Regions from separate parts of the Enterobacter sp. genome, predicted to be linked through region 1. Evidence: riboswitches for the same ligand, from Rfam matches in the RefSeq annotation. Region 1 holds a riboswitch; each other region holds the start of a gene.

Region 1 (9,967 bases):
GAAAGCAACCTGTAAACTATTCAGACAATTGTTGCCTTGACGCGGTGCGGGGCGCTAAGCAGAATCGCTGATTCGTTTTCTGACCGGAATAGTTATGCAGGCATTGCTGGAACACTTTATTACCCAGTCCGTTATGTACTCGCTCATCGCCGTGGCGCTGGTGGCGTTTCTGGAGTCGCTGGCGCTCGTCGGGTTAATCCTGCCCGGCACCGTAATGATGGCAGGGCTTGGTGCGCTGATTGGCAGCGGCGAGGTTAATTTCTGGCAGGCGTGGCTCGCCGGGATTATCGGCTGCCTGCTCGGCGACTGGATCTCCTTCTGGCTGGGCTGGCGCTTTAAGAAGCCGCTGCACCGCTGGTCGTTCATGAAAAAGAACAAAGCCTTGCTGGATAAAACCGAGCATGCGCTGCATCAGCACAGCATGTTTACCATCCTCGTCGGGCGCTTTGTCGGGCCAACGCGTCCGCTGGTGCCAATGGTGGCCGGGATGCTGGATCTGCCCGTCGCGAAATTCGTGGTGCCGAACATTATCGGCTGCGTCTTCTGGCCGCCGTTCTACTTCCTGCCGGGGATCCTCGCGGGTGCTGCCATTGATATTCCGGACGGGATGCAAAGCGGTGAGTTTAAGTGGTTGCTGCTGGGCACGGCGCTGCTGCTGTGGCTGGCGGTCTGGCTCTGCTGGCGACTGTGGCGCAGCGCTAAAGCCAGTGTCGATCGCCTGACGCGCTACCTCCCGCGTACTCGCCTGCTCTGGCTGGCTCCGCTGACGCTGGGTGTGGCTGCGGTAGCCCTGGTCGCGCTGATTCGTCACCCGCTGATGCCGGTGTACGGTGAGATTTTGTTAAAAGTGGTCAGTCGTTAAGGACTATTGCCCTCTCCCAGTGGGAGAGGGCAAGGGTGAGGGCATCAGACCGCACGAATGCCCAACAGTGAAGACGCCCCCGCTTGACCACTGAGCAGCTCTTCCGTCTTCCCATCCCATGCAATCCGCCCTTCGGCAACGACCACCGATCTCGGCGCAATCCGTGCTGCATCCTCAATACTGTGCGAAACCATCAGCATCGTCAGCTGCTGGCGCTGGCAGACCTCCTGCACCAGGGCGAGCATCTCCTGACGCAGCGCGGGATCGAGCGCCGAGAAGGGCTCATCCAGCAGCAGAAGCGGCTGCTCGCGCACCAGACAACGCGCCAGCGCCACGCGCTGACGCTGGCCGCCGGAGAGCTCGCCCGGCAGCCTGTCGATAAATTCGGTGATCCCCATCTGTCCGGCAATCACTTCAAGTTTTTCGCGTTGGGCATCGTTCAGCCTGAGCCCCGGATGCATTCCCAGCGCGATGTTTTGCCGCACCGTCAGATGGGTGAAGAGGTTATTTTCCTGAAACAGCATCGACACAGGACGTTTAGCCGGAGGGGCGTTGGTGAAATCACGATTATCGATGGCTATCGACCCGCTGGCAGGTTGCAGAAAGCCGGCGATCAAATTGAGCAAGGTGCTTTTCCCGGCACCGCTTGGGCCAAGCACCGCAATCCGCTCGCCCTGCTGAACGGAGAGCGTGAAGCGCATCGGCAGATGCTGATAGAGCCAGGTTACATCAGTCAGTTTTAACATCACGCCCCGGGAGTTTTTCGATAACGGTAAATAAGGCAAAGCACAGCAGCAGCAGTAACAGCGCGGTAACCGCGCCATCCTGACTGCGGTAAGAGCCGATTTGCTGATAAAGCCAGTACGGAAGCGTGCGGAAATCGTCATTGCCGAACAGCGCCACGACGCCAAAGTCTCCAATAGAGAGCACGCAGGCAAACGCCAGCGCCTGCGCCAGCGGGCGTTTTAGCGCGCGCAGTTCGACTACCTTCAGCCGCTGCCAGCCCTGCATCCCCAGCGACTGGCACAGCAAACCGTAGCGGCTGTTGACGTCGCGCATCGGGTTTTCCAGCACCTTGAGCGCGTAGGGGATGGCCATTAAGGCGTTGGTGAAAATCACAATGCCATCTGCCCTTTCCGGCAGGCCGAAGGTGCTGTTAAACAGTAAAAAGAAGCCCGTTGCCAGCACGATGCCCGGCATCGCCAGGATCAGCATGCCCGTCAGCTCCAGCATTTGTCCGGCTTTTTGCGCCTGGCGGGCGTAGAGCTCACGGCTGCTCCACAGCAGCATCATGGTCAGGAGGACGCACAGTAATCCGGCAGCGAGGGCGATACGCAGCGAGGTCCAGGTGGCTTGCCAGAGAACGGGCTGTTGCAGGACGGACCCGAGATTGAGGTTCAATCCGTCAACAATAACGGCCATCAGCGGCGGCAGCAGTAGCAGAAGCGCCAGCGCGATCAGGATAAAATCACTGACGCGGCTGTGCAGGCTGTCCTGCGGATCGCGCCAGCCGGTTATTTGATGACTGCCAGCGGGAATGGCTTTACTCAGCCGCTGGCTCAACAGCACCAGCGCAAGACAGCACGCCATCTGCACCATCGCCAGCAGCGCGGCGCGACCGGGATCGTAGTCGTAACTCAGCGCCTGGTAAATCGCCAGCTCAATGGTGGTGGCCTGCGGCCCGCCGCCGAGTGACAGCACGGTGGCAAAGCTGGCAAAGCAGAGCATAAAGATTAACGCCGCCACGGGCGGGAGCTGGCGGCGAAGCCACGGCCATTCGACAAAGCGGAAGAACGACACGCCGCGCATGCCGAGCTGGGCGGCAATCTGACGCTGTTCGCCGGGAATATTTTCCAGCGCCTGCAAAAAGAGGCGCGTTGCCATCGGCATATTGAAAAATACGTGCGCCAGCAGAATGCCCTGCAGTCCGTAAGGCGAGAATGACCATTCCAGGCCAAGCTGACCGAACAGTGAAGACAGCCAGCCCTGGCGACCGTAAACGCTTAGAATACCAAATACCGCCACCAGCACGGGCAGGATCAGCGTCATGGCGCACAGGCGCAGCAGGGCCTGCCTGCCGGGAAATCGCCGTCGATACAGAGCGCGTGCCAGAAAAATAGCCGGGATCACCGACAGCAGGGCAGAAAGAGACGCCTGCCAGAAGGAGAACCGGATAACGTGCCAGAGGTAGCTGTCGTGCCAGAGGGCGAGCAGGTCGCTCCCTGGCGCGTTAAACCACAATGCAAGAAAAGCCCCCAGGCTGACCGCTACCATCACGGCGGCGGCGAGCAGCCCGGGAAGTAACCAGCCGGGAATCAACGGCTGACGGCGCGTTGCCATTCGCTTACCCATGCTGCACGCTGCGCGGCGACCTGCTGCGGCGTAAACTCCAGCGAGGTTTTCGGTTTGGTCAACTGCTCGAAACCTGCGGGCAGCGCAACGTTAGTAACCGGATACATCCAGTTGCCCGCTGGAATGGCGTTCTGGAACGCCGGTGAAACCATAAACTTCAGGAACTTCTCGGCCAGCTCCGGCTGTTTGCTGGCAGCGGTACGCGCGGCCACTTCCACCTGCAGATAGTGCCCTTCCGCAAAATCTGCGGCTGCATAGTTGTCTTTTTTCTCGGCGATAATGTGGTAGGCCGGGGAGGTGGTGTAGCTCAGCACCAGGTCGCTTTCGCCTTTGAGGAACAGGCCGTAGGCTTCGCTCCAGCCTTTGGTCACGGTGACGGTTTTGGCGGCCAGCTTCTGCCATGCTTCCGGTGCTTTATCCCCGTAGACCTTTTGCATCCATAGCAGCAGGCCCAGACCCGGCGTGCTGGTACGCGGATCTTCGTAAATTACGCGCCACTTCTGATCGCTTTCGACCAGCTCTTTCAGGCTCTTCGGCGGGTTTTTCAGCTTATTTTTGTCGTAAACAAAAGCAAAGTAGCCGTAGTCGAACGGCACAAAGGTGTCGTTCTTCCAGCCGCCCGGCACGTTAACGGCATCTGCCGCGACGCCGCTTTTGGCAAACAGTTTGGTTTGCGAGGCGGCTTCCAGCAGGTTGTTATCCAGCCCGAGTACCACGTCGGCTTTACTGTTTTTTCCTTCCATGCGCAGACGGTTGAGCAGCGACACGCCATCTTCAAGCGCCACGAACTTCAGCTCGCAGTTGCAGTCCGCTTCAAAGGCTTTTTTGACAACCGGGCCAGGGCCCCAGTCGGCAGAGAAGGAGTCGTAGGTGTAGACCGTCAGGACGGGTTTGGCAAAAGCAGGCAGCGCGAACAGCGCCAGCAGGGGGAGAACTTTTTTTAACACTTTGCACCTCAGGGTTGAGTGGCAAAGGATTTTGAGCGACAGCCTCAAATCCCTTCGCCGGCGTTATCCGGATCAGGTTCGACGGGTATTATCTCAGCGCACATCTGTGATGCAGCACCCCGTTGAGAACGGCGCTATTGTAATGATTTGGTGAATATTACGAAAGCGTTATGGCTCCGGTGGCGCAAACCAGGCGGATTTAAAATCAAACCAGCCCAGGGTGTTCATCCGCAGGCCGCGCATGCTGCGCTGGCCCTGGATCATCAGCCAGTGGTGGATCAGCGGGACGATCGCCTGCTCGGCCAGCAGCTGCTGGCACCAAACGGCAAGGTTCATCTCGCCCGATCGCCATAGGGCGGCGTCCTGCTGCCAGTCCCGATCGATGCAGTGCTGGATCAGCGGGACTTCATACAGGTGTGAAAATAATGAAAAATCGAGCGGCAGGGTAAAATTAGCGCTGTTGAGCCAGATATCGCTGGCGATCTCTCCCTGATGCCATTCGTCATAGTCCACTTCTCTTACCTCTAACTTGACCCCCTCGGCTGCCAGCAGGCGGGTCATGATCCTCGCGATAAAACGATGCTCCACGTGCTCGCGGTAGTAGGTCAGGGTGATGGACTCCAGCCCTGCGGGTTTGTCGCAGTGCGACGGCCGGGCGTGGTGCCAGCGCGGAAGCAGGCCGTAGGCCGGAAACCAGTATGTCTGGTACTGCTCTTCCGCATGGTAGATCAGATTGGAAGGGGACAGCACGTGGCTGATCCACTTGCGGACGCCCTGGTTTGCCCCGCGGTGGGTGCGGCGGTCAAACAGGAGATAGTAGCATCCTTCCTCCAGGCGGCTCTCCACGGCCTTTTCTCCGGTGGTGGGGCCTTCAAGCGTCAGACCGCAGCTCAGGTCTTCATTGAGATCAGGCAATACCCACACGTTCACTTCGTCGATCAGCGCCCGATAGCCAAAGTAGTCATCGAACGCGCGGATTTTCAGCTGGTTGCTGTTATTGCGGGACACGGAGTAGGGCCCGGTGCCAATCGGCAGGCTGGCAAAATTGTTCAATGATTCCCACTCGCCGGGCAAAATCATCGACGGTACATAGCCCAGCAGCCAGGGAAGCCACTTGTCCTGCTGCGACAGCTCAATGTCTAGCGTCCAGGCCGTGGGGGAGTGGATGCGCGAAATATGCGAGTAGAGCGGCAGCCTGCGGGCGCGTTCCAGAGAGGCGATGACGTCGTGCATCTCCAGCTCGCGGCCGTGGTGAAAGTGGATGCCGGGGCGTAAGAAGAAGCGCCAGTGGCGCGGGGAAAGCTGCTGCCAGTGGTGCGCAATATCCGCCTCCAGTTCCCCGTTTTCCTCATTTATGCGCGTCAGGCCGCTGAAGATTTGTCGGGCCATGTGGGTTTCCGAGCGGCGTAACGCCGTGCCGGGCAACAGATTTTTCATCGGACGGTAGTAGAGCACCCGAAGAATGTGTCGGCCCTGACGAAAGCTGCGTCCGAGATGGGAGACCAGCATCTGGCGCACGGCGGCCTTGTCGCCCACCAGCTGGACCAGCTGATCGATGCGGTCCTGTTCGAGCAGATCTTCTGCGCGCTGCTGCTGCAACGCCAGTCCGGTATACAGGAAGGTCAGCCGCGAACGTTTGCCGCGTCCCGCTTCCGCTTCCCAGCTTAACCACCCCTGCTGCTGCATGGTGTTGAGCAGCGTGCGCATATGACGGCGGGAACAGCTAAGCAGGTCCGCCAGCTCGTTGAGCGTGGTCTCCTGCGATTGTCCCTCGCAGCACTGCCAGAGGCGGATAAACTGTTGTTGCAGACGACCGGAAGGCATAAAAGGGGAACTCCTGACAAAAAACCAGCAATTTATTTATCCCTATATTAGGCCAATAATTCTCCTCGATGAAGCGAGGAGGTAAATTATGAAGAGGTCTACCGCACGTCAGTTTTATCAGCAGTACTTTTCAGCGACAAAAGGATCGTCCTGGCTGGCCCGCCGGTGTGCAGAGCAACGGCTGAAAACGTTAGAAGAATTGATGCAGTGGGACGTTACGACACCGACCTCTTCCCGCTAACTCGCCTCGATCATGTGTGACTGAGTATTGGTGCTTATCACCCGCCAGCAAAATGTTTTTGCTGGCTTTTTTCGTTTACTATTCACCCAATTTCGATTCGCTTTCACAAGGACTTGCGCATGCTGTGGTTGATGACGATGGGGCGACGCCTGAACGGCGTGTATGCCGCTTTTATGCTGGTGGCCTTTATGATGGGCGTGGCGGGGGCGCTTCAGGCGCCGACGCTGAGCCTGTTTCTCAGCCGCGAGGTGGGGGCTCAGCCGTTTTGGGTCGGCCTGTTTTATACCGTCAATGCCATTGCCGGGATCCTGGTCAGCCTCGCGCTGGCGAAACGATCGGACAGCCAGGGCGATCGCCGCAAGCTGATCCTCTTTTGCTGCGCCATGGCCGTGGGTAACGCGCTGCTCTTTGCCTTCAATCGTCATTATCTGACGCTCATTACCTGCGGCGTGCTGCTGGCGTCGTTGGCGAACACCGCTATGCCGCAGCTGTTCGCCCTGGCCCGTGAATATGCGGATAACTCCGCGCGGGAAGTGGTGATGTTCAGCTCGGTGATGCGTGCCCAGCTCTCGCTGGCGTGGGTCATTGGTCCGCCGCTGGCCTTTATGCTGGCGTTGAACTATGGCTTTACCACCATGTTCTCCATTGCGGCAGGGATTTTTGTCATCAGCCTGGCGCTGATAGCCTTCGCACTGCCGTCCGTGGCCCGCGTCGAACAGGCGACGGATAAACCTGTTACCCAGGTGAGCGGCTGGCAGGACAAGAACGTCCGCATGTTGTTTATTGCCTCGACGCTGATGTGGACCTGCAACACCATGTACATTATTGATATGCCGCTGTGGATCAGCAGCGATCTGGGCTTACCGGACAAGCTCGCAGGGATCTTAATGGGAACCGCCGCCGGGCTGGAAATTCCGGCGATGATTCTGGCGGGCTATTACGTTAAGCGCTTTGGAAAGCGTCGGATGATGATCGTCGCCGTGGCGGCCGGGGTACTGTTCTACGCGGGGTTGATCCTTTTCCATTCGCGTGAAGCGTTGCTGGCGCTGCAGCTGTTTAACGCCGTGTTTATTGGAATTGTTGCCGGGATCGGCATGCTCTGGTTCCAGGATCTGATGCCCGGCCGTGCAGGCTCGGCAACGACGCTTTTTACCAACAGTATTTCAACCGGCGTGATCCTGGCGGGCGTGATTCAGGGGGCGCTGGCGCAAAGCTATGGCCATGCGTCGGTCTACTGGATGATTGCGGCGCTATCCGTCGTGACGCTCCTGCTGACCTGCCGCGTAAAAGACGTGTGATCGGATGAGTGAAACGGAGCCCGGGAGCACCGGGCTCTGCGAACCGTTTTATTCGGAATACTGATATTTACGCTGCGCGCGTAGCGTCAGGTACATATGAACGAGGCCCATGAAACCGTGTGCCCAGAAATATGTCTCAATAAAAACTGTCAGGAATTTATGCAAATCTAAGACGGATTCCGTGACGGACGAAACCGGCCCAAGCGTGGCGTTCAGCACGAACCAGGCCGCGCCGCAGAGTGCAACGCCCAGCAGCGCCAGCACACCCAGACCTTGCACCGTTGCCGCCATACCGCCAGCATGCGCGTCAGGTAATTGACGCTGCGCGAGGGTGCGAATATCTTCAACGATTCCACGAAAATCCAGCGCCAGCCAGGCGAAGTAATACTTAAATCCGCGCTGGGTTAACATCCATGCCATCATGGCAATACCACAAAAAATTAAACCAAACCCTGAGATAACATGGATCCAGGTAACAATTCCGTTCAGTCCGGATTCGTGGAGGGCCTCGCTTTCGGTGAAATTAGAATTGATAATTTGGGCCAGCACCAGTATGGCTACAAGAATGTGCAGTACGCGAAGAAAAGGCGTTTCTTTATGGGGAAGCGTATTACGTAGCGTTGGGTTCATCGCTTTTTACCTCAATAATGAGAGAGCTGATGCGATGCAGTGTGACGCAGATTAATTAACGAAACCTTAACGATGAGTAGCGTCACACTGTATTTATGCGTTCCGATTAGTGGGCAGGATCAATATGCGTCATCACGTTCAGCACATTGAATTTTTGCATCACGTTGTTTCTGGCATTGACGGCAATCTGATGCCCTTCTTTTACGCTTAATTCGCCGTTCACTTCCAGATGGACATCGACAAGGGCTAAATCGCCCATCTTGCGGGTTTTTAAATCATGGAGTCCGGTGACGCCTTCGGTTGAGAGAAGACACGTTTTGATATCGTGCTCCAGCTCGGGTTCAAGCGAACGGTCCATCAGATCGTGCAGGGCATCGGCAGAGAATTTGTAACCCATATGGGCGATGAACACTCCGACAATCAGGGCCGCAATCAGGTCCATCGCGTGAAAACCCACTAAATTCCCCGCAATACCGATGGCGACAACCACTGACGACGCTGCGTCAGAACGGGCATGCCAGGCATTGGCTATCAGCAGCGAGGACTGAATACGTTTTCCCGTGGCAAACATGTATCTGAACAGACTCTCCTTCACCACCAGCGCCAGTATCGCCACCCACAAAGCGGCCCCTTTTACTATCTGATGCGTCTCGGGATTAAGCAGTTTATTGCCAGCGGACCAGAGCATCCCGACCCCCACGAGCAGCAGAATAGCGCCAATAATAAGCTTTGCACCGTTTTCGAAACGCAGATGACCGTAATGATGATCGATATCAGAGGCTTTCTGACTCTTTTTATTCGCAATCAGAACGACAAAGTCAGAAGATAAATCGGAAAGAGAATGAATCCCATCAGCAATTAACCCCTGCGAGCCGGAGAATATTCCTGCAACTATCTGAAAGCAGGTGAGTAAAATATTAATTATCACGCTTGCTAATGTGCATTTGTGTATTTCCCTAGAACGGATATGAGACTCATTGCTATTTTTCTTTTCCATGATAATTTCCGCTACCAACTGATTGAGCGATTATTCTGCGCAGGGAACATTAAATTGACGTTAAATATAACGTCATTATTGGCTGGGTTTAGGAATATTTACAGAATGAGGGCGGGTATCGGGATAAAATGCGGCCTGCAGAGTGCACTGCAGGCCGGAGGATTACTTCATAAATGCAGGTTGTTTGTTTTCGTAAGTGGCAATCGCCGCTTCGTGCTGGAGAGTTAAACCTATGCTGTCCAGACCGTTCAGCATGCAGTGACGGCGGAACGCATCAATGCTGAAGCTGTAGGTTTTATCCCCGGCTTTCACCACTTCCGCTTCCAGATCCACTTCAAACGAAATACCCGGATTCGCCTTAACCAGCGCGAACAACTCATCGATCTGTTCATCGCTCAGCGTGACGGGCAGCAGCTGGTTGTTGAAGCTGTTACCGTAAAAAATATCCGCGAAGCTTGGGGCGATGACCACTTTGAAGCCGTAATCGGTGAGCGCCCACGGAGCGTGTTCGCGGGATGAGCCGCAGCCAAAGTTTTCTCGGGCCAGTAAAATGGAGGCGCCTTTGTACTCCGGGAAGTTCAGAACGAATTCCGGATTAGGCACTTCGCCTTTGTCGTCCAGGAAACGCCAGTCGTTGAACAGGTGCGCGCCAAAGCCGGTACGCGTCACCTTCTGCAGAAACTGTTTGGGAATAATAGCGTCAGTATCGACGTTAGCGGCGTCCAGCGGGACAACCCGGCCCGTATGTTGGGTAAATTTCTCTGCCATGATTGTCTCCTTATTTCAGGCTGCGAATATCGGCGAAATGGCCGGTGA
Region 2 (9,967 bases), on a different contig from region 1:
TCGCCGTCACTTTCGCAATTGGCCAGCACGCAGGGAAGGGTGAGAAGTTTGGCCGGGAGAGGAACCTGACGTAACCCCATGGTGGTGTAGATAATTCCGTCAGGCCGATGAGAGAGAAGAAGGTCGACAATGGCGTCCGGGTTGTCATCGGTAAACATATTCATCACGAAGCTGTTCCAGCCGTGCATTCTGGCCGTCTCTTCAATTGACAGCGTGATCTCCACCGAAAAAGGTGTCGTCACCGTATCGAGCGCCAGTACGCCTATGGTTTTAGGCGAGGCATGCGCGCCGCGAATTTTCTTGGCGGACAGGTCAGGAACGTAGCTGGTCTGCTCGATAGCAAGCTTAACGCGCGCCAGCGTTTCAGGTTTAAGGCGCTCCGGGCTATTCAGCGCGCGGGAGACCGTCATCAGCGATACGTTAGCCAGCTTTGCGACGTCCTTCAGGGAAGCCATTTTCTTACTCCGTTAATGCTCTGCGGGAAAGGGTATACAACTAAGTGGCTGATGTAAAAGGAAAGCTGATGCACAGGGCAGGCCATATTTAATTCAGTGATTAATATTTGATCGCGATCTCATTCTATCAATGTTAACGTTAACTTTCGTGATTAACATCTTAAATTTCCGCCAAACCGGATGAGAAAGCGTAAATGTTAACGTTACCATAATGTCATTACTCCAATATGAGAATGTCATGATGAAAACGCATCACTCTCACAGCTACCCTTTATTAAGCGCATTACTGTTTTTCTTTTTTGTCACATGGTCATCTTCCGGCTCGTTGCTCTCTATCTGGCTCCACCAGGAGGTGGGGTTAAAGGCAGGGGATACGGGAGTCATCTATGCCGTGCTGTCCGTCTCCGCGCTGTGCGCGCAAATCTGCTACGGCTTCATTCAGGACAAGCTTGGCCTGCGCAAAAACCTGCTCTGGTTTCTGACCAGCCTGCTCATTCTTTCTGGCCCGGCCTTCCTGCTGTTTGGTTATCTGCTGCAAATTAACGTGTTACTCGGCAGTATTTTCGGTGGGATTTATATCGGCCTGACGTTTAACGGCGGGATAGGGGTACTGGAGTCCTATACCGAGCGCGTGGCCCGCCAGAGTCAGTTTGAGTTTGGCAAGGCGAGGATGTGGGGATCGCTGGGCTGGGCGGCAGCAACCTTTTTTGCCGGGCTCCTGTTTAACATTAACCCGAAGCTGAACTTCGCGGTGGCGAGCTGCGCCGGGCTGGTGTTTTTTGTGTTGCTGGCGCGCCTAAGAGTCTCTTCCGCGCCGCACGCCATGCAGGAGGCGGTATCCGGCGGTAAGGTCACGCTGGAGGATGCCTTACGTCTGTTGACGCTGCCGCGCTTCTGGGCGCTGGTGTTTTTTGTTATCGGCACCTGTATTTATGGCGTCTACGACCAGCAGTTCCCGGTCTATTTCTCCTCACAGTTCCCGACGCTGCAGGAAGGAAACGCCATGTACGGCTATCTCAACTCCTTCCAGGTTTTCCTTGAGGCGGCGGGCATGTTTTGCGCCCCGTGGCTGGTGAATCGCCTCGGTGCGAAAAACGGCCTGATTTTCGCCGGAATGGTGATGGCGATGCGTATGGTGGCATCGGGTCTGGTTGAGGGTCCGGTATTGATCTCCATTACCAAGCTATTGCACGCGGTTGAGCTGCCCGTTTTGCTGGTCTCCATCTTTAAATACAACAGCCTGCATTTTGATAAGCGGCTCTCTTCCACCCTCTATCTGGTGGGCTTTGCCTGTACAAGCTCGGTGATTGCCTCGGTGCTGTCGCCGCTGGCAGGTTACAGCTATGAGAAATACGGCTTTGCCCAGTCCTATCTCATCATGGGTCTACTGGTCTTCAGCACCACGTTTATCTCCATCTTCCTGTTGCGCTCGGGTAAGTTCTCTTCTGACCCGCTCATGCCGCAACCTTCCACCATCTGATCAAAGAGTAGAGAAATGGCGTATTCCATTACGAAAGCAGAACAGGAACTTCAGTCCAGACGCGAAGGGCTTAACCTGCGCTGGTATCCCCGTTACCACCTCGCTGCGCGAGCTGGCTGGATGAACGACCCTAATGGCCTGGTGTGGTTTGACGGCTGGTATCACGCGTTTTACCAGCATCATCCATATTCGACCCAGTGGGGTCCGATGCACTGGGGCCATGCGCGCAGCAAGGATTTAGTTCACTGGGAGCACCTCCCTGTTGCGCTGGCACCGGAAGGACCAGACGACAAGGACGGCTGTTTTTCCGGCTCGGCGGTAGTCGATGGCGATACGCTGGCGCTGATTTATACCGGACATAAATTCCACGGAGATCCTGGCGATGAGGCTAATCTCTACCAGTTGCAGTGTCTGGCCACCAGCCGTGACGGTATTCATTTTGCCCGGCAGGGAACGATCGTTGACACGCCGCCTGGACTGCATCACTTCCGCGACCCGAAAGTGTGGCGTGAAGGGGAGAGCTGGTACATGGTTGTCGGCGCGCGCGACGGTGAGACGGGCCAGGTGCGCGTATACCGTTCTGCCGATCTGCGCGAGTGGCTGGATACGGGCGTGCTTGCGGTGGCTGAAAAAGAGATGGGCTATATGTGGGAATGCCCGGACTTTTTTACCCTCAACGGTAAACGCGTGCTGATGTTTTCGCCTCAGGGGCTGGCGGCAGAGGGATTCAAAAATCGTAATCTTTTCCAGAGCGGCTACCTGTTGGGCGAGTGGCAGCCCGGCCAACCTTTTGTGCGTGAAGGGGAATTTGTGGAGATGGATCGCGGGTATGATTTCTATGCGCCGCAAAGTTTCCTGACTCCTGACGGCCGCCGCATTGTTATCGGCTGGCTGGACATGTGGGAATCGCCCCTGCCGGAACAGCAGGATGGCTGGGCGGGTATGCTTTCTTTACCGCGCGAGCTGACGCTGAGTGCGGATAACCATCTGCAAATGCGGCCAGCCAGAGAAGTTGAAGCCCTGCGCGGGGCGTGGTTCCCCTGGCCGATAAGTACACTTAATAACCAGCAGATGACGCTGGTGGAACACTGCGATGCGATGGAAGTCATTCTGCAATGGGATTGCACGAATAGCAGCGCGGAGCAATACGGCATTCGTCTCGGCGACGGCCTACGCCTCTATGTTGATGCCCAGATGCAGCGCCTGGTGCTGGAGCGACACTATCCACAGTATGGCCTGTGCGGTACCCGAAGCGTCGCGCTTAACCTGAACGACGCGCTCAGCCTGCGCCTGTTCTTTGACTGCTCTTCGGTGGAAGTGTTTGTTAACGAAGGTGAGGCGTGCCTCAGCAGCCGTATTTATCCTGATGCCGAATGCCGCGAGCTGGCGTTATTTGCCTGGACGGGAGGAGCATCGCTTATTCATGGCGGGGCGTGGCAGTTAGAGTAAATCTGTATTTAGTCATGAGCTAAAATAAAGCCCCATACAAATGGGGCTATGTAAATCTTATCAGGAGGGAGCGTAGTGCTAAGATCACATTTTTGATAATTGTGCGTTTAGAACTCTCTCTTTCTCGACAACCAGCTGCATAATATAGCTACCCTTGTGCCATAAACCCTTATTTGGCTTCCAGCCTTTCGAAAGCAGATATTCAGCAGCATCAGAGATTGGCTTATTCATAACGTGATCCGCTTCACCTGAAAACTGTATAACATCGCCGCTCGCTTTGGCAGGCCTGCTGTCACAACGACCCGCAGCATCCATAACCTGAGTGCAGCCTTCAGGAAAATGCTTATGTGCTGATTGTGCAAGTTGAGCAGCATTCTCCAAAGCCTGTTTTTCTGCAGCAGCGTTAATGGCTGTAGTGCGGTTTTGCTCTGCAATATAACAAGCGTCTTTACTCACCCCCTTGCTTTGACAATCCGCCATCCATTGAGCTGGTGAGGAACACGCAGCAAGATATAATACAGCCGCTATCATCATTAACTTTTTCATTATTGCCTCAGTAATTACAATTATAAATATAGGTGCCTAACATCAAGCCGATCCATATCCCTAATAAAATAAAAGTGAGATACAAAACAGCGGAGATAAAAATGTACTTTGTCATTTTATTTGCGAGCAGCAATGTATTGAGTTATAGCCAGCTGATCAAAACTCATGGGCGATTTCTTTAGCTCACTGGCATTTTGTTTTAATACTGTAACATCACCATCCGTATGATGCGGACGCCGCAACAATTTCATTGCCGTTGGATGTACCTGATGTAGAGAGAGTAGCAGCTACATTCTCAGCGAACTTATGACGGTAGCCGATCGCATAACCTTGCGCATCTTTGAAGTTGGCAGCACCGACGGCAACCGCGTTATCTGTATCAACGTAATGCAAACCAGCAAGAGAAGCAGCGCCAGCGATACCAGCACGATATTCCTTGCGATCCTCATTCTGCTGATTCTCCAGAGAAGAGAACTTAGCGTTATTTTGACTCTCTAACGCAGTAATACGTGATTCATGATTCGCTAATTGTGCGCTGTGATTCTGAATTGTCGCTTCCTGTGTTTGCTGGCGTGACTGAACGGTAGCAACAGCAGATTTATTCGCTGCGGCTACCGTTTCTGCATCGACAGCTAAAGATTGCGCATAAGCGCCCGTATTAAATGCCTGAGTCGCTTTGCCAGAGGCATCCTGAAGTGCTTGATCTTGTCTATCCTGATCGGCGTTGAAAATGCTTTTATCTACCTTACTTGCTAGCGCTTGAGTGTTGGCGTCTGCTTTGTTGTTCGCATTGGTCGCGGTGATGTCAGTTTTATCTACTCTCGTGTTTGTATCAATAATTGCTTGACCGTTAGTAATAACGCCTTGTAAAGCCGCGTCTGCTTTATTATTAGTGTTATCAATCAATATATTCTGTTTGTTATCAGTGATTGTCTGATCTGCTTTGTAATCGTCGACTTTCTGGTTAAGGATAGCGTTAGCTTGAGTGTTAGCATTTACGCCATCTTGAGCGGTGTTAGCTGTATCTTGTGCTTTATTAATAGCTGTATTTGCTCTGTCAATATCGCCCTGAAGGTTATAGATTTGCCCGTCTTGCTTAATGTTACTCCCCTCAATGTTATCAAGGTTATAGGCGGTTTTATCGGTACCCTGAATTTGAATGTGAGCACCTGGATTGTTGACGTTATCGTCAAGGTTTATGTTTGCTTCCGCAGCATTTGCAGTATTCATTGAACCAGCAAACACAAAACCAAAAACAGCGATAGCTGTTGTATTTAAATAGTTCATTTTAAAGCTCTCATCATCACTACAAGAAAAAATAAAGTAAGGGCGCTATCCTGGCGGGAAGATACAACGCCTTGTTATATCTGAAATAATTCACTATTAACGTTGAAAATTTTGGTTTGATAACTTATTTCGTAACGTGCAGTAACTATCTATGAATGTGTAATTTTGATTATTGATCTAAATCATAAATAGCAGGAATAGCAAAACGAACCGTTCCAGAAAAGCTCGGCTTAATAATCTTATAATACAATAAGATAGCGATTCATAATGGATGAGAGTCAAATTAGATATAAAACACTAATACATTAAATATATTTAAGTGTTTTGATTTGAATGGGTTAATAATACACATAACAGTTTATGTAAATTTATGGTTTTTTGCCGATTATTTATTATCGAACCTTTCGTCAGCTTCGAATGAAAATAAATTCAGCTCATTTTTGTTCCGGGATATACCAGGAAAAAATATTTATGTTGAAGATGCTAGCGAAAAAGTGTTTAGGGAGATTCATAACGCGATCGCTGCCGTGATAAATCAAAACCCCTTGCGCCTGGCCTGTGGCCACGGTTACACTGAATGAGAACATTGATTTCAATAAATCATTGTTTTAAAAGTATTTTGACTCGGGGTGCCCTTCTTCGTTGAAGGCTGAGAAATACCCGTATTACCTGATCTGGATAATGCCAGCGTAGGGAAGTCAGATGCCTTCCCGGTCATCGCTTCTTCACGCAAGGCAGGAGCGAACCCATGCAGCCTGACCTGCTCGATTTACACGTTTTACATCACTTCCGCACCCGTTCTCCGCTGACCCATTGTATGACCAATGATGTCGTACAGACCTTTACGGCCAACGTTCTGCTGGCGCTTGGCGCATCCCCGGCGATGGTGATTGAGGCCGAAGAGGCCGAGCAGTTTGCCGCGATCGCCGATGCGCTGCTGGTCAACGTTGGCACGCTGACCGCGCCGCGCGCCCAGTCGATGCGCCGGGCGATTGAGAGCGCGGTGGCGGCAGGCAAGCCCTGGACGCTGGACCCGGTTGCCGTGGGCGCCCTGACGTTCCGCACCCGGTTTTGCCATCAAATCCTTGCCCTGAAACCGGCGGCCATTCGCGGCAATGCCTCTGAAATCCTTGCTCTTGCCGGGATGAGCCCGGGCGGGCGCGGCGTTGATACGACCGATACCGCAGCCAGCGCGGTGCCCGCTGCACAGGCGCTGGCTCGCCAGACCAATGCCGTTGTGGTCGTCACCGGCGAGGTGGATTACATCACGGACGGGCAACGTACCCGAACGGTTACCGGCGGTGACCCGCTGATGACGCGCGTGGTGGGCACCGGGTGCGCGCTCTCTGCCGTTGTGGCGGCGAGCTGCTCGCTGCCGGGTGACCGGCTGGATAACGTCGCTGCCGCCTGCGGATGGATGAAACGAGCCGGAACGGTCGCGGTTGCGCAGTCGCGTGGCCCGGGCAGTTTTGCCAGCGCGTTCCTGGATGCGCTCTATACGCTGGAGGAGCAGGCATGAAGCGGATTAACGCCCTGACCATTGCCGGCACCGATCCCAGCGGCGGCGCGGGTATCCAGGCTGACCTGAAAACATTCTCGGCCCTTGGCGCGTACGGCTGCTCGGTCGTTACCGCGCTGGTGGCGCAAAACACGCGCGGCGTGCAGTCGGTCTACCGTATCGAGCCGGATTTTGTTGCCGCGCAGCTGGATTCTGTGTTCAGCGACGTGCGCATCGATACCACCAAGATCGGCATGCTGGCCGAGACGGATATTGTGGAAGCGGTGGCCGAGCGGCTTAAACGCTATCAGGTGCAAAACGTGGTGCTGGATACCGTCATGCTGGCAAAAAGCGGCGACCCGCTGCTTTCGGCCTCCGCCGTGGAGACGCTGCGTACAAAACTGCTGCCGCAGGTGGCGCTTATCACGCCCAATCTGCCGGAAGCCGCCGCGCTGTTAGGCACATCGCATGCGCAAACGGAACGCGAGATGAAAGCGCAGGGAAACGCGCTGCTGGCGATGGGCTGCGGCGCGGTGCTGATGAAGGGCGGTCATCTTGACGATGCTGAAAGCCCGGACTGGCTCTTTACCCGCGATGGCGAAGTACGTTTTACCGCGCCGCGCGTGCAGACCAAAAACACCCACGGCACGGGCTGCACGCTCTCCGCCGCGCTGGCGGCGCTGCGTCCCCGGCATGAAGGCTGGGCCGATACGGTTAGCGAAGCGAAAGCCTGGCTCTCGGCGGCGCTGGCAAAAGCCGATACTCTGGAAGTCGGTCACGGTATTGGGCCGGTTCATCATTTTCATGCATGGTGGTAACCCAGTATACTGGCAGGAAACACCACGCCTGAGAAAACAGAGATGGAACAAGCGCATACCCGGTTAATCGCTCAACTGAATGAACGGATCGCCGCGCCGGACAACACGCCGCTGTACCTGAAATTTGCCGAAACGGTAAAAAATGCGGTGCGCAGCGGGGTGCTGGAGCACGGGAATATTTTGCCCGGCGAGCGCGATCTGAGCCAGTTAACCGGCGTGTCGCGCATCACCGTGCGAAAGGCAATGCAGGCGCTGGAGGAAGAGGGCGTGGTGACGCGTTCCCGTGGATATGGCACGCAAATCAACAACATCTTTGAATATTCGCTGAAAGAGGCGCGCGGGTTCTCGCAGCAGGTGGTGCTGCGCGGCCAAAAGCCCAATACGCTGTGGGTCAACAAGCGGGTGGTGAAATGCCCGGAAGAGGTGGCTAATCACCTGTCGATCTCCCCGGACAGCGAGGTTTTTTTACTTAAGCGCATTCGCTATGTGGATGACGATGCGGTGTCGATTGAAGAGTCCTGGGTCCCGGTCGGGTTAATTCCCGATCCGGATGCCATTGGCATTTCGCTGTACGACTACTTCCGCAGTCAGAACATCTTCCCGCAGCGCACCCGCTCAAGGGTGAGCGCCCGCATGCCGGACAGCGAGTTTCAGGCGCACATTAAGATGGATGAAAAAATACCGGTGCTGGTGATCAAGCAGGTTGCGCTTGACCAGCAGCACCGTCCGATTGAGTACAGCATCAGCTACTGTCGCAGCGATCTATACGTCTTTGTGTGCGAGGAGTAATTCCTCACGAGTCGGGGCGCAATCGCCGCCGCGGTGGCTGACCACCCAGGACGCCACGGCATTCCCCAGCAAAACGGCGTCTGCCAGTGACCATCCCGCTGCCAGCCCTGCCAGCGTGCCGCCCGCGTGGCTGTCGCCAGCACCAATGGTGTCCACAACCGTCGCCGGGAACGCCGGAACAACGCCCGAGGCGTCACCCTCATACCACATAGCACCGTCTTTATCATGGCGCACAATTAGCGCGGCGCCGAAGCGTTGCTGCCACACTTCACCCAGGTTTTCAGACTCCACACCTAATCTTTCAGCTGCAAGTTCCGCTTCCTGACGATTGAGCGACACGATTGGCCTGCAGGCCATAATCCGCTCCATCAGCGCGTCGGGAATATCCGCGATGCGGGGGCCGAAATCGATCAATGCCGTCACGTCCTGTAATCCCTCCAGCCAACGTGTCAGCAGCTCGCCGCACGGCGATGCCAGCTGGTAGCCGGACAAATAAACCAGACTGTTTTGCGGAACGTAAAGCGCATCCAGCCAGCGCTGCTGCCACTGGTTCTCCACGCCGCTAAAGGACATAAAGGTACGTTCGCCGTCAGGCTCAACCAGCGCCAGGCACCAGCCGTTGTCGCCCGTATCGGCCTCCACGGCGCTGTGCAGATCCTGCTTCGCCATGGCGTTGCGGATAATATCCGCCCAGACGCCGTGACCGACGGGCAGAGCGTTTTGCGCCATAATGCCGAGCCGCTTCAGGGCGATGGCGATATTCAGCGCGCAGCCGCCGATATTCACGCCCTGCTGTTTAAGCTCGATATCGCACCCGCGCCAGGGCAGGGCGTAGGCGTCGGCGATGACGTCTATCACCGCTGCGCCCAGCACCGTCACCGGGCGCGTGGCGTGCAGGGTGTCGAGACGTTGGGCAAATGCATTCATACGCCCTCCCTTTGCTCCCGATAGTGCAGCAGTTTCTCGCAATAGTGACCGAAATCGAGCCGGTTAACGGCGTCGAGCTCGGCCTTCAGCGCCGGGTCAATCGCCTGAACGCCGTGGAGCGCGCCGCAGATGGCTGTCGCCATGGCGCCAATGGTGTCCGTATCGCCGCCCAGGTTGGCGCATAAAATGGCGCAGCGGTTCGGATCGGTTTCCGCCAGTTCGACCATCGCAATGGCCGCCGGGACGGACTCAATGGTGCTGGTTCCTGCGCCGACAAGCTGATAAATCTGCTCGCTGGCGGAGTCGATGCCGTTGGCTTCCCGTACGGTCTTAAGCGCCAGCTCAATACGCGCCGCCAGCGACGCGCTGAAGGTGGTGGTTTTCGCCTCCTGCGCATAGCGGGCGATACCCGGCAGGGCATCGACGATGTTCTGCCAGCTTTCGCCGTCGACGGCACGGGAAACCGCCCACGCAATCACCACCGCGCCGGCAATGGCGAGGTCCGATTTATGGGTCGGGCTGGAGGCCAGCGCCACCTGCTCAACAAAGTGTTCCAGACGCGTCGCCGGAAGCAGGCAGCCCAGCGGGGAGGCGCGCATCGCCGCCCCGTTGGTCACGCCGTTGTTTTCCAGCTCGCTGACCGGCTTGCCGTCACGAATTGCGTTAAGCGCGATTTTGGAGGTCGGGCCGAGCACGTTCTTATTAAACGCATCGAAAT
Region 3 (9,967 bases), on a different contig from region 1:
CAGCGCCCCTGGCGCAGCACAACGCGGCCCAGACGAAGCGCATCGCTGGTCTGGCGGATTTGTTCGGCACGATAACGGTAGAGGGCGATTTGATCGCTGGAAAGCTGCTGTTTTTGACCGCTGACTTCGCGCTGCATAAAGCTCAGCTCGCCATGGTCGTCAAAACGCACTTTCACATGTTCGGGGGTTTTGCTGTAGACGTTCAGTTCAATCAGCGACAGGTCATCTCCCTGCCAGCGATATTCCGCAGTCGACGTATTGCCGTTATGCCACGGGCTGAAGGCAGAAAGCAGATGAACTTCGCCGCCGGAATCTTTGCGCCAGATCCTGACCGCGCCCTGGTTGTCCGCGTAACCGCTGGCGGTAAACGGCGGCAGGGAGGTGTCGTGGCTACAGGCTGACAGCAGCAGCATGCCTGCCAGCGCGAGCGTTCCACGCCAGAAAGACAAAAGGGGCGTTACCGCCCCTTCGCTAAAACTGTTCACTGCCACGCGTCTTACTTAACAGCGTCTTTCAGTGCTTTACCAGAAACAAATGCCGGCACGTTAGCTGCGGCGATTTTGATTTCTTTACCGGTCTGCGGGTTGCGGCCAGTACGCTCAGCGCGGTGGTTCACTTTGAAGGTACCGAAACCAACCAGTTGTACAGCATCACCTTCTTTCAGAGACTCAGTAATAGCAGCCAGGGTAGATTCCAGAGCAGCTTTAGCCTGCACTTTAGACAGATCAGCCTTGTCCGCAATTACATCAATCAGTTGAGTCTTGTTCATAAGTTATCCTTACAATGTGTTTATCGCTTGCTAAGCATCGAGTGCGACGAAAATGCCAAAAAAGCACTCTCCTGCATACACGCACCGATAGCCACTTTTTTTCGCCCCCCAAATGTAGACCAGACAAGGGGCGAAAGGGAAGAGTCGAGGAGCGACAAAACGGGCGTTATCTCAAGATTTATTGTCTCATTGGTTAAAAATTATACCAATATTGCTCTCGCCAGCCTCTCGTAAGTCCGCGCGCAGCCCTTTTATCAGCTCAATATCGCGTTCTTCACACTCTGCTAACAGGCGGAAAATTTCCCACTGAATGTCCCATTCTTGCTCAACCGCCGGGTTCGCACGCAGTTCTTCGTCGGTCATTTCCCGACCTTCCTGGGTCATTTCCAGCATCGCGACGGTCGTAATAGATGCCTTACTGACTTCAATAGCGTGCTCCAGCGTTTCACCGCTCAGACGGGAGTGAAGCAGTTCGCTTAACGCCACGCAGGCATCAATCGCCGGGTAGACACCGTACAGATCAAAATCATCCGCCACCGGAATCGCCTCTTCCAGCTTTTCGAGCTGAGAGTCGAAATTCACCTTCGCGTCTTTCACCGTCAGCGTTTCCCAGATCAGATCCAGAATGCGACGGTAGATATGGCCATCACCAAAGCCGGTCTGCTTGCAGAACGCGGCATAGTTGGGATACATGCGCTCGCACAGGCAAGCCATAAAGGTGACGTGCTGCCAGCTTTCCAGCTTTTCAAGGCGCAGGTGAATCGGGTTTTGTAGCATGATGATCTCTCGAATCGAAAATTAGGCGCAGTTTACCTGAATCATCGCTGAATTTCCTGCCAACGAACAAAAGCCGGACGTGAAGACGCCACTGCGTCTGCCCAGCGCGTCGGCTCCGGCAAGCGGTAGCCCTTCATGCAGCGCTGCACCCACGCGAGGGCGCTGTCCATGCTCACACGGTGCCCGGTAGCGATAAAGAGCGGGTTACAGCGTGCCTTGCTGCGCCAGACCCACGCCAGCTGCTCGCCTTTATGGATGAGCGGCGCCAGCGCACCCGGCTCGGATGCAAGAGGTTCAAACGCGCCGCACAGGCGTTTCTTGGCGACGCCAATGGTCGGCACATCCACCAGCAGCCCAAAATGACTGGCAACGCCTAAACGACGCGGATGTGAGATCCCGTGCCCATCGACAAACAGCAGGTCAGGTTTTTGCGAGAGCTGCTCCCACGCTGCCAGCAGCGCGGGATATTCGCGGAAGGAGAGAAAGCCCGGAATATACGGCATGGTGGTCGCGATACGCGCGACCTTGTACTCCACCAGCTCAAGCGAAGGGTATTTCAGTACCACCATCGCCGCTCGCGTCACGTCCCCACCCTGCTCGAATCCGACGTCTGCTCCGCCAATGTACTGCGGAGGGTCCTTATCCAGACAATCCTCGCGGATCACCGATGAGGCCAGTTCGATTTGTTGAGCGCGTAGCGACGCGAGATCCATAACGACTCCTTACTTGTGATACTGGGCAGAAAGCCGATGCACCGCCTCCACAAATACGCCTGCGTGTTCTGGCGGCACATCCTGATGAATGCCGTGGCCGAGGTTAAAGACGTGGCCTTCCCCCTGGCCGAAACCAGACAGTATAGTCGACACTTCTTCTTCAATGCGGGCTGGCGGCGCATAGAGCATGGACGGGTCCATATTGCCCTGCAGCGCTACTTTGTCGCCCACGCGACGACGCGCATCGGCGATATCGGTGGTCCAGTCGAGACCCAGCGCGTCGCAGCCGGTTGCCGCCATCGCTTCCAGCCACTGGCCGCCACCTTTGGTGAACAGCGTCACCGGCACGCGGCGACCTTCGTTTTCACGCAGCAGGCCGTCGACGATTTTATGCATGTAATACAGGGAGAACTGCTGATAATCGCGCCCGGTCAGCACGCCGCCCCAGGTATCGAAAATCATCACCGACTGCGCGCCCGCCTTAATCTGCGCGTTCAGATAGAGCGTAACGCTCTTCGCCAGCTTGTCGAGCAGCGCATGCAGGGCCAGCGGCTCGGCGTACATCATCTTTTTAATCATGGTGAAGGCTTTGCTGCTGCCCCCTTCCACCATATAGGTCGCCAGCGTCCACGGGCTGCCTGAGAAGCCAATCAGCGGCACTTCCCCTTTCAGCTCGCGGCGAATGGTGCGCACGGCGTTCATCACGTAGCCCAGCTCGCCTTCCGGATCGGGAATCGGCAGCTTGTCCACGTCGGCTTTGCTTTTGATCGGAGAGGTGAAACGCGGACCTTCACCGGTTTCGAAGTACAGGCCAAGGCCCATCGCATCCGGAATGGTCAGAATATCCGAGAAGAGGATCGCCGCATCCAGCGGGAAGCGGCGCAGCGGCTGGAGCGTCACTTCACAGGCCAGCTCGGCGTTTTTGCAAAGCGACATAAAATCGCCCGCCTGCGCGCGCGTGGCTTTGTACTCTGGCAGATAGCGTCCCGCCTGGCGCATCATCCACACCGGGGTGACATCAACGGGCTGGCGCAGCAGCGCACGCAGATAACGATCGTTCTTCAGTTCGGTCATTTTTGCAGTTCCTTAAGCGTCATGGCCTCAGTGTAACACTACTCATACTCGGCCCGACACATCACCACGGTATCTTCTATCAGCCGACGCGCCACGGTACCCGGCGGTGGTAACAGCGGTAAATCGTCGTAGCGATACCAGTTCGCATCCAGCAGCTCTTTCCGATCGATAACGATCTCGCCGCTGTCATATTCGGCCATAAAGGCCGTCATCAGCGACTGCGGGAACGGCCACGGCTGGGAGGTGACATAGCGCAGGTTCTTCACTTTGATGCCGCTCTCCTCCATTACCTCGCGCGCCACCGCCTGCTCCAGCGTTTCGCCCACCTCGACGAAGCCGGCCAGCACGGTGTGTACGCCGTTGCGATGACGGGTATGCTGCGCCAGCAGAATGGAATCATCCCGGCGGATAGCGACGATAATGCACGGCGCAATTTGCGGATAGTAGCGCTCGCGGCAGTGGCTGCAGAGCATCGCCCACTCGGTTTTGCTCGGACGCATGGTATGACCGCAGTAGCCGCAGTATTTGTGCGAGCGATAAAACTCCGCCAGCTGCACGCCGCGCCCCGCCAGCTGGAACAGGCCCACGTCCAGATCCAACACCTGGCGAACGGATCCCATATCCTGACGGCGCGCTTGCTGGATCAACCACACGGGCTCACCCTGCCACTCGCCGATCTCTAGCGCAGGCTGGCCCACGAGATCGAACGTTTCCGCCGCACCGTAGGGCAGTTCTCCACCGGGCAACCATAATTTTTGTTCGTGGCTGACGATCCACCAACCCAGATCTGATTTTTCAATAATACGATCCATATCTATTGCACTACCTTCGCTTCACTGACATGTTGTTAGCATTGTGGTTACATTCTGGATGAGCAGATTCAATCCTACACTTTGCGGAGTCGACCATGTTAAACCAGCTAGAAAGCCTGACTGAGCGCGTTAGAGGAAGTAACAAACTGGTGGATCGCTGGCTGCATGTGCGCAAGCATCTACTCGTGGCTTATTACAATCTGGTCGGCATTAAGCCTGGCAAAGAATCGTTTATGCGATTGAACGAAAAAGCGCTGGATGATTTTTGTCAGGGCCTGGTCGACTATCTGTCCGACGGCCATTTCAATATTTATGAACGCATTATCCGCGAAATGGAAGGGACAACGCCGTATTTAGCGGCCAGCAAGCTCTATCCGCTGCTGGAAGCCAATACCCAGCAGATCATGGATTACTATGATTCCACGCTCGAGAATGCCATCGATCACGATAACTATCTTGAGTTCCAGAAAGCGCTATCCGACCTCGGCGAAGCGCTTGAGGAGCGATTCACGCTGGAAGATAAGCTGATCTCTCTCGCCCTGGACAATGATTTGAACATCAGTAACGAAGAGAACGTCGCGCGCCCTGCTTGAGTTCTTAATCGTTAACGAGTAATTTACAACCATTCGCCCCTCTCACGAGGGGGATTTTTCTTGTCGGAGTGCCCAGAGCGAAAGCCGGGCTGAGACCGTTAATTCGGGATCCGCGGAACCTGATCAGGCTAATACCTGCGAAGGGAACAAGAGTCACACTGCTGTTGTATCGCCCCCCGGGCGATCCTCTCTTGCTTCATCCGTCGTCTGACAAGCCATGTCCTTCACTTTTGGAATGAGCTATGTCTACTGTAAAACTGACCCGCCGCGAACAGCGCGCACAGGCCCAACACTTCATCGACACGCTGGAAGGCACCGCTTTCCCCAACTCGAAACGCATCTACATTTCCGGCTCGCAGGACGATATCCGCGTTCCGATGCGCGAAATCCAGCTCAGCCCGACGCTTATCGGCGGCAGCAAAGAGAATCCACAGTATGAAGACAACGAAGCCGTGCCGGTGTATGACACCTCCGGCCCATACGGCGATCCTGATGTTGCCATCAACGTCCAGCAGGGGCTGGCAAAGCTGCGCCAGCCGTGGATTGACGCGCGTAACGACTGCGAAGAGCTGAGCGTGCTCAGCTCTGCGTACACCAAAGAGCGCCTGGCCGACGACGGCCTGGACGAGTTGCGCTTTACCGGCCTGCTGACGCCAAAACGTGCTAAAGCAGGTAAATGCGTGACCCAGCTGCACTACGCCCGCCAGGGTATCGTCACGCCGGAGATGGAGTTCATCGCCATCCGTGAAAACATGGGTCGCGAGCGTATCCGCAGTGAAGTGCTGCGCTATCAGCATCCTGGTGAAGGCTTTGGCGCGCGTCTGCCGGAGAACATCACGCCGGAATTTGTACGTGACGAAGTGGCCGCCGGCCGCGCGATTATCCCCGCCAACATTAACCACCCGGAATCCGAGCCGATGATTATCGGCCGCAACTTCCTGGTGAAGGTCAACGCTAACATCGGTAACTCGGCCGTCACCTCCTCCATCGAAGAAGAGGTGGAAAAGCTGGTCTGGTCCACGCGCTGGGGTGCGGACACGGTAATGGATCTCTCCACCGGCCGCTATATCCATGAAACCCGCGAATGGATCCTGCGTAACAGCCCGGTACCGATTGGCACCGTCCCGATTTATCAGGCGCTGGAGAAGGTCAACGGCATTGCCGAAGACCTCACCTGGGAAGCGTTCCGCGACACCCTGCTGGAGCAGGCCGAGCAGGGCGTGGACTACTTCACCATTCACGCGGGCGTGCTGCTGCGCTACGTGCCGATGACCGCGAAGCGTCTGACCGGCATCGTCTCGCGCGGCGGTTCCATCATGGCGAAGTGGTGCCTGTCCCATCACCAGGAAAACTTCCTCTACGAGCACTTCCGCGAAATTTGCGAAATCTGCGCCGCGTACGATGTCTCTCTGTCGCTGGGCGACGGCCTGCGTCCGGGCTCTATTCGCGACGCGAACGACGAAGCGCAGTTTGCCGAGCTGCACACGCTGGGCGAACTGACCAAAATCGCCTGGGAGTATGACGTGCAGGTGATGATTGAAGGTCCGGGACACGTGCCGATGCAGATGATCCGCCGCAACATGACCGAGGAGCTGGAGCACTGCCACGAAGCGCCGTTCTATACCCTGGGGCCATTGACCACCGATATTGCACCGGGCTATGACCACTTCACCTCAGGCATTGGCGCGGCGATGATCGGCTGGTTCGGCTGCGCCATGCTCTGCTACGTGACGCCGAAAGAGCACCTCGGCCTGCCAAATAAAGAGGACGTGAAGCAGGGGCTGATTACCTACAAAATTGCCGCCCACGCGGCGGATCTGGCCAAGGGCCATCCGGGCGCGCAAATCCGCGATAACGCCATGTCGAAGGCGCGCTTTGAATTCCGCTGGGAAGACCAGTTCAACCTGGCGCTGGATCCGTTCACCGCCCGCGCCTATCACGACGAGACCCTGCCGCAGGAATCAGGCAAAGTCGCGCACTTCTGCTCTATGTGCGGGCCAAAATTCTGCTCGATGAAAATCAGCCAGGAAGTGCGTGACTACGCCGCAGCGCAAACCATTGAAGTGGGCATGGCGGACATGTCTGAAACCTTCCGCGCCAAAGGCGGCGAAATCTACCTCAAAAAAGAGGAGGCGTAATGTACCAGCCCGATTTCCCACCCGTCCCCTACCGTTTAGGGCTCTATCCGGTGGTGGACAGCGTGGCGTGGATAGAGCGACTGCTGGAGGCAGGCGTTCGCACCCTCCAGCTGCGCATCAAGGATAAGCGCGATGACGAGGTGGAAGCCGATGTGGTTGCCGCCATCGCGCTGGGGCGTCGGTATAACGCCCGCCTGTTTATCAACGATTACTGGCGACTGGCCGTTAAGCACCAGGCGTACGGCGTGCATCTGGGTCAGGAAGACCTCGAAACAACGGATCTAAGCGCTATCCGTGAAGCCGGGCTGCGTCTTGGCGTGTCAACGCACGATGACATGGAGATCGACGTGGCCCTGGCGGCCCGTCCCTCTTACATCGCGCTGGGCCACGTCTTCCCGACGCAAACCAAGCAGATGCCCTCCGCACCGCAGGGTCTGACGCAGCTGGCGAGTCATCTTAAACGCCTTGCCGATTACCCCACCGTCGCCATCGGCGGAATCAGCCTTGAACGCGTCCCGGCGGTGCTGGAGACCGGCGTCGGCAGCATCGCCGTCGTCAGCGCCATCACCCAGGCTGCAGACTGGCAGTCCGCCACCGAACAGCTGTTACAGCTGGCAGGAGCTGGCGATGAACGATCGTGACTTTATGCGCTACAGCCGTCAGATCCTGCTGGAGGATATCGCCATCGACGGGCAGCAAAAGCTGCTCGCCAGCCGGGTGCTGATTGTCGGTCTGGGCGGATTAGGCGCGCCCGCCGCGCTTTATCTGGCAGGTGCGGGCATCGGCACGCTGGTGCTGGCGGACGACGATGAGGTCCACCTCAGCAACCTGCAGCGACAAATCCTCTTTACCACCGAGGATATCAGCCAGCCGAAAGCAAAAATCACCCGGCAGCGGCTGAACCAGCTAAACCCGGATATCGAGCTGATTGCCTTACAGGAGCGTCTTAGCGGTGAAAGCCTGCACCGTGAAGTCGCCCTTGCCGACGTGGTGCTGGACTGTACCGACAACATGGCGACGCGCCAGGCGATTAACGCCGCGTGCGTGGCAAATCATACGCCGCTTATCACCGCCAGCGCGGTGGGGTTCGGCGGGCAGATGATGGTTCTGACGCCACCGTGGACGCAGGGCTGCTATCGCTGCCTGTGGCCGGACGATGCCGAGCCGACGCGCAACTGCCGGACGGCGGGCATTCTTGGTCCGGTGGTCGGCGTAATGGGCACCATGCAGGCGCTGGAAGCCATCAAGCTGCTCAGCGGCATGGAGACGGAACGCAATACGCTGCGGCTGTTTGATGCCCGCTCAGCCGGCTGGCGCCAGCTGGCGTTACGCCGCGCCAGCCGCTGCCCGGTATGTGGAGACCGCGATGCGCATTCTGTTTAACGATGAGCCGATGAGATGCGACGACGGGCTTACCGTTGCCGCACTGCTCGACAAGCTGCGTCAGCTCAAGCCGGGAACGGCGTTGGCGCTCAATCAACAGATCCTGCCGCGCGAGCAGTGGGAACATCAGCAGGTCAATGAAGGCGACCAGATCCTGCTGTTTCAGGTTATCGCAGGGGGCTGAGATGTTACGTATTGCCGATAAGGTTTTTGATTCGCATCTGTTTACCGGAACCGGAAAATTCGCCTCGCCGCAGCTGATGGTGGATGCCATTCGCGAAAGCGGCAGCCAGCTGGTGACGCTGGCGCTCAAGCGCGTGGATCTGCGCCACCACAGCGATGCCATTCTGGCTCCGTTGCTGGAAGCAGGCGTCACGCTGTTGCCCAACACCTCCGGCGCCAAAACGGCCGAAGAGGCGATTTTTGCCGCGCAGCTGGCCCGCGAGGCGCTCGGCACCCGCTGGCTAAAGCTGGAAATCCATCCGGATGCCCGCTGGCTGCTGCCCGACCCGATTGAAACGCTGAAAGCGGCTGAAAAGCTGGTGCAGCAAGGGTTTACCGTCCTGCCCTACTGCGGCGCTGACCCTGTTCTGTGCAAACGTCTCGAAGAGGTCGGCTGCGCTGCCGTTATGCCGCTGGGGGCCCCCATTGGCTCCAACCAGGGGCTGGAAACCCGCGCGATGCTGGAGATCATCATCGAGCAGGCCACCGTGCCGGTGGTCGTTGATGCGGGCATTGGCGTGCCCAGCCATGCCGCGCAAGCGCTGGAGATGGGCGCTGACGCGGTACTGGTGAATACGGCCATCGCGGTTGCCGACGACCCGGTCATGATGGCGCGTGCATTCCGCATGGCCGTACAGGCTGGCCTGCTGGCAAGGGGAGCCGGCCCCGGTTCGCGCAGTTTCCAGGCGCAGGCCACCAGCCCGCTGACCGGTTTTCTGGAGGCGATCTCATGAGCACGTTTACCGAGCGCTGGCGGCAGCTTAACTGGGACGACATTGCCCTGCGCATCAACAGCAAAACGGCGGCTGACGTGGAGCGCGCGCTGCATGCCCGCCATCTGACCCGCGAGGATCTGATGGCCCTGCTCTCCCCCGCGGCGAGCGCGTACCTCGAACCGATGGCCCAGCGAGCACAGCGGCTCACCCGCCAGCGTTTTGGCAACACGGTGAGCTTCTACGTGCCGCTCTATCTCTCCAACCTGTGCGCCAATGACTGCACCTACTGCGGTTTTTCCATGAGCAACCGCATCAAGCGTAAAACGCTCGATGAAGATGAGATTTCCCGGGAGTGTGCGGCCATTCGTGAAATGGGCTTTGAACATCTTCTGCTGGTCACGGGCGAACATCAGGGAAAAGTGGGAATGGACTATTTCCGTCAGCACCTTCCCGCCATTCGTCGTCAGTTTTCGTCGTTGCAGATGGAAGTGCAGCCCCTGTCGCAGGAGGAGTACGCAGAGCTCAAAAACCTCGGGCTGGACGGGGTCATGGTCTACCAGGAAACCTATCATGAGGCGACGTACGCCCGGCACCACCTGAAGGGTAAGAAACAGGATTTCTTTTTCCGGCTGGAAACGCCGGACAGGCTCGGCCGCGCGGGTATCGACAAAATCGGTCTGGGTGCGCTGATCGGGCTCTCCGACAGCTGGCGGGTGGATTGTTATATGGTGGCGGAACATTTGCTGTGGCTCCAGCAGCACTACTGGCAG

What was found. A riboswitch is a leader RNA that binds a small molecule or an ion and turns the genes downstream of it on or off. The one in region 1 is predicted to bind thiamine pyrophosphate.
Region 2: another riboswitch for thiamine pyrophosphate. It lies ahead of thiM (hydroxyethylthiazole kinase); the one in region 1 lies ahead of thiB (thiamine ABC transporter substrate binding subunit).
Region 3: another riboswitch for thiamine pyrophosphate. It lies ahead of thiC (phosphomethylpyrimidine synthase ThiC); the one in region 1 lies ahead of thiB (thiamine ABC transporter substrate binding subunit).

The regions. Positions count from the first base shown of each region.
Region 1 covers NZ_CDRQYH010000001.1:131,169-141,135, reverse strand. The annotation lists gene ACWYRJ_RS00630 (DedA family protein) at 95-862, shown strand; gene thiQ (thiamine ABC transporter ATP-binding protein ThiQ) at 907-1,608, opposite strand; gene thiP (thiamine/thiamine pyrophosphate ABC transporter permease ThiP) at 1,592-3,202, opposite strand; gene thiB (thiamine ABC transporter substrate binding subunit) at 3,178-4,161, opposite strand; TPP riboswitch at 4,193-4,293, opposite strand; gene sgrR (HTH-type transcriptional regulator SgrR) at 4,330-5,985, opposite strand; gene sgrT (glucose uptake inhibitor SgrT) at 6,074-6,226, shown strand; gene ACWYRJ_RS00600 (sugar efflux transporter) at 6,346-7,524, shown strand; gene ACWYRJ_RS00595 (cytochrome b/b6 domain-containing protein) at 7,573-8,154, opposite strand; gene ACWYRJ_RS00590 (cation diffusion facilitator family transporter) at 8,261-9,151, opposite strand; gene leuD (3-isopropylmalate dehydratase small subunit) at 9,314-9,919, opposite strand; gene leuC (3-isopropylmalate dehydratase large subunit) at 9,930-9,967, opposite strand, start outside.
Region 2 covers NZ_CDRQYH010000006.1:6,735-16,701, forward strand. The annotation lists gene ACWYRJ_RS03365 (LacI family DNA-binding transcriptional regulator) at 1-455, opposite strand, end outside; gene ACWYRJ_RS03370 (oligosaccharide MFS transporter) at 694-1,935, shown strand; gene ACWYRJ_RS03375 (glycoside hydrolase family 32 protein) at 1,951-3,384, shown strand; gene ACWYRJ_RS03380 (hypothetical protein) at 3,469-3,930, opposite strand; gene ACWYRJ_RS03385 (YadA C-terminal domain-containing protein) at 4,144-5,217, opposite strand; TPP riboswitch at 5,833-5,930, shown strand; gene thiM (hydroxyethylthiazole kinase) at 5,966-6,736, shown strand; gene thiD (bifunctional hydroxymethylpyrimidine kinase/phosphomethylpyrimidine kinase) at 6,733-7,533, shown strand; gene ACWYRJ_RS03400 (GntR family transcriptional regulator) at 7,576-8,322, shown strand; gene ACWYRJ_RS03405 (PfkB family carbohydrate kinase) at 8,296-9,249, opposite strand; gene ACWYRJ_RS03410 (ADP-ribosylglycohydrolase family protein) at 9,246-9,967, opposite strand, start outside.
Region 3 covers NZ_CDRQYH010000064.1:3,546-13,512, forward strand. The annotation lists gene ACWYRJ_RS16585 (DUF1481 domain-containing protein) at 1-485, opposite strand, end outside; gene hupA (nucleoid-associated protein HU-alpha) at 497-769, opposite strand; gene ACWYRJ_RS16595 (YjaG family protein) at 956-1,546, opposite strand; gene nfi (deoxyribonuclease V) at 1,588-2,259, opposite strand; gene hemE (uroporphyrinogen decarboxylase) at 2,269-3,333, opposite strand; gene nudC (NAD(+) diphosphatase) at 3,372-4,145, opposite strand; gene rsd (sigma D regulator) at 4,241-4,738, shown strand; TPP riboswitch at 4,793-4,901, shown strand; gene thiC (phosphomethylpyrimidine synthase ThiC) at 4,981-6,876, shown strand; gene thiE (thiamine phosphate synthase) at 6,876-7,517, shown strand; gene ACWYRJ_RS16630 (HesA/MoeB/ThiF family protein) at 7,504-8,259, shown strand; gene thiS (sulfur carrier protein ThiS) at 8,243-8,443, shown strand; gene thiG (thiazole synthase) at 8,445-9,215, shown strand; gene thiH (2-iminoacetate synthase ThiH) at 9,212-9,967, shown strand, end outside.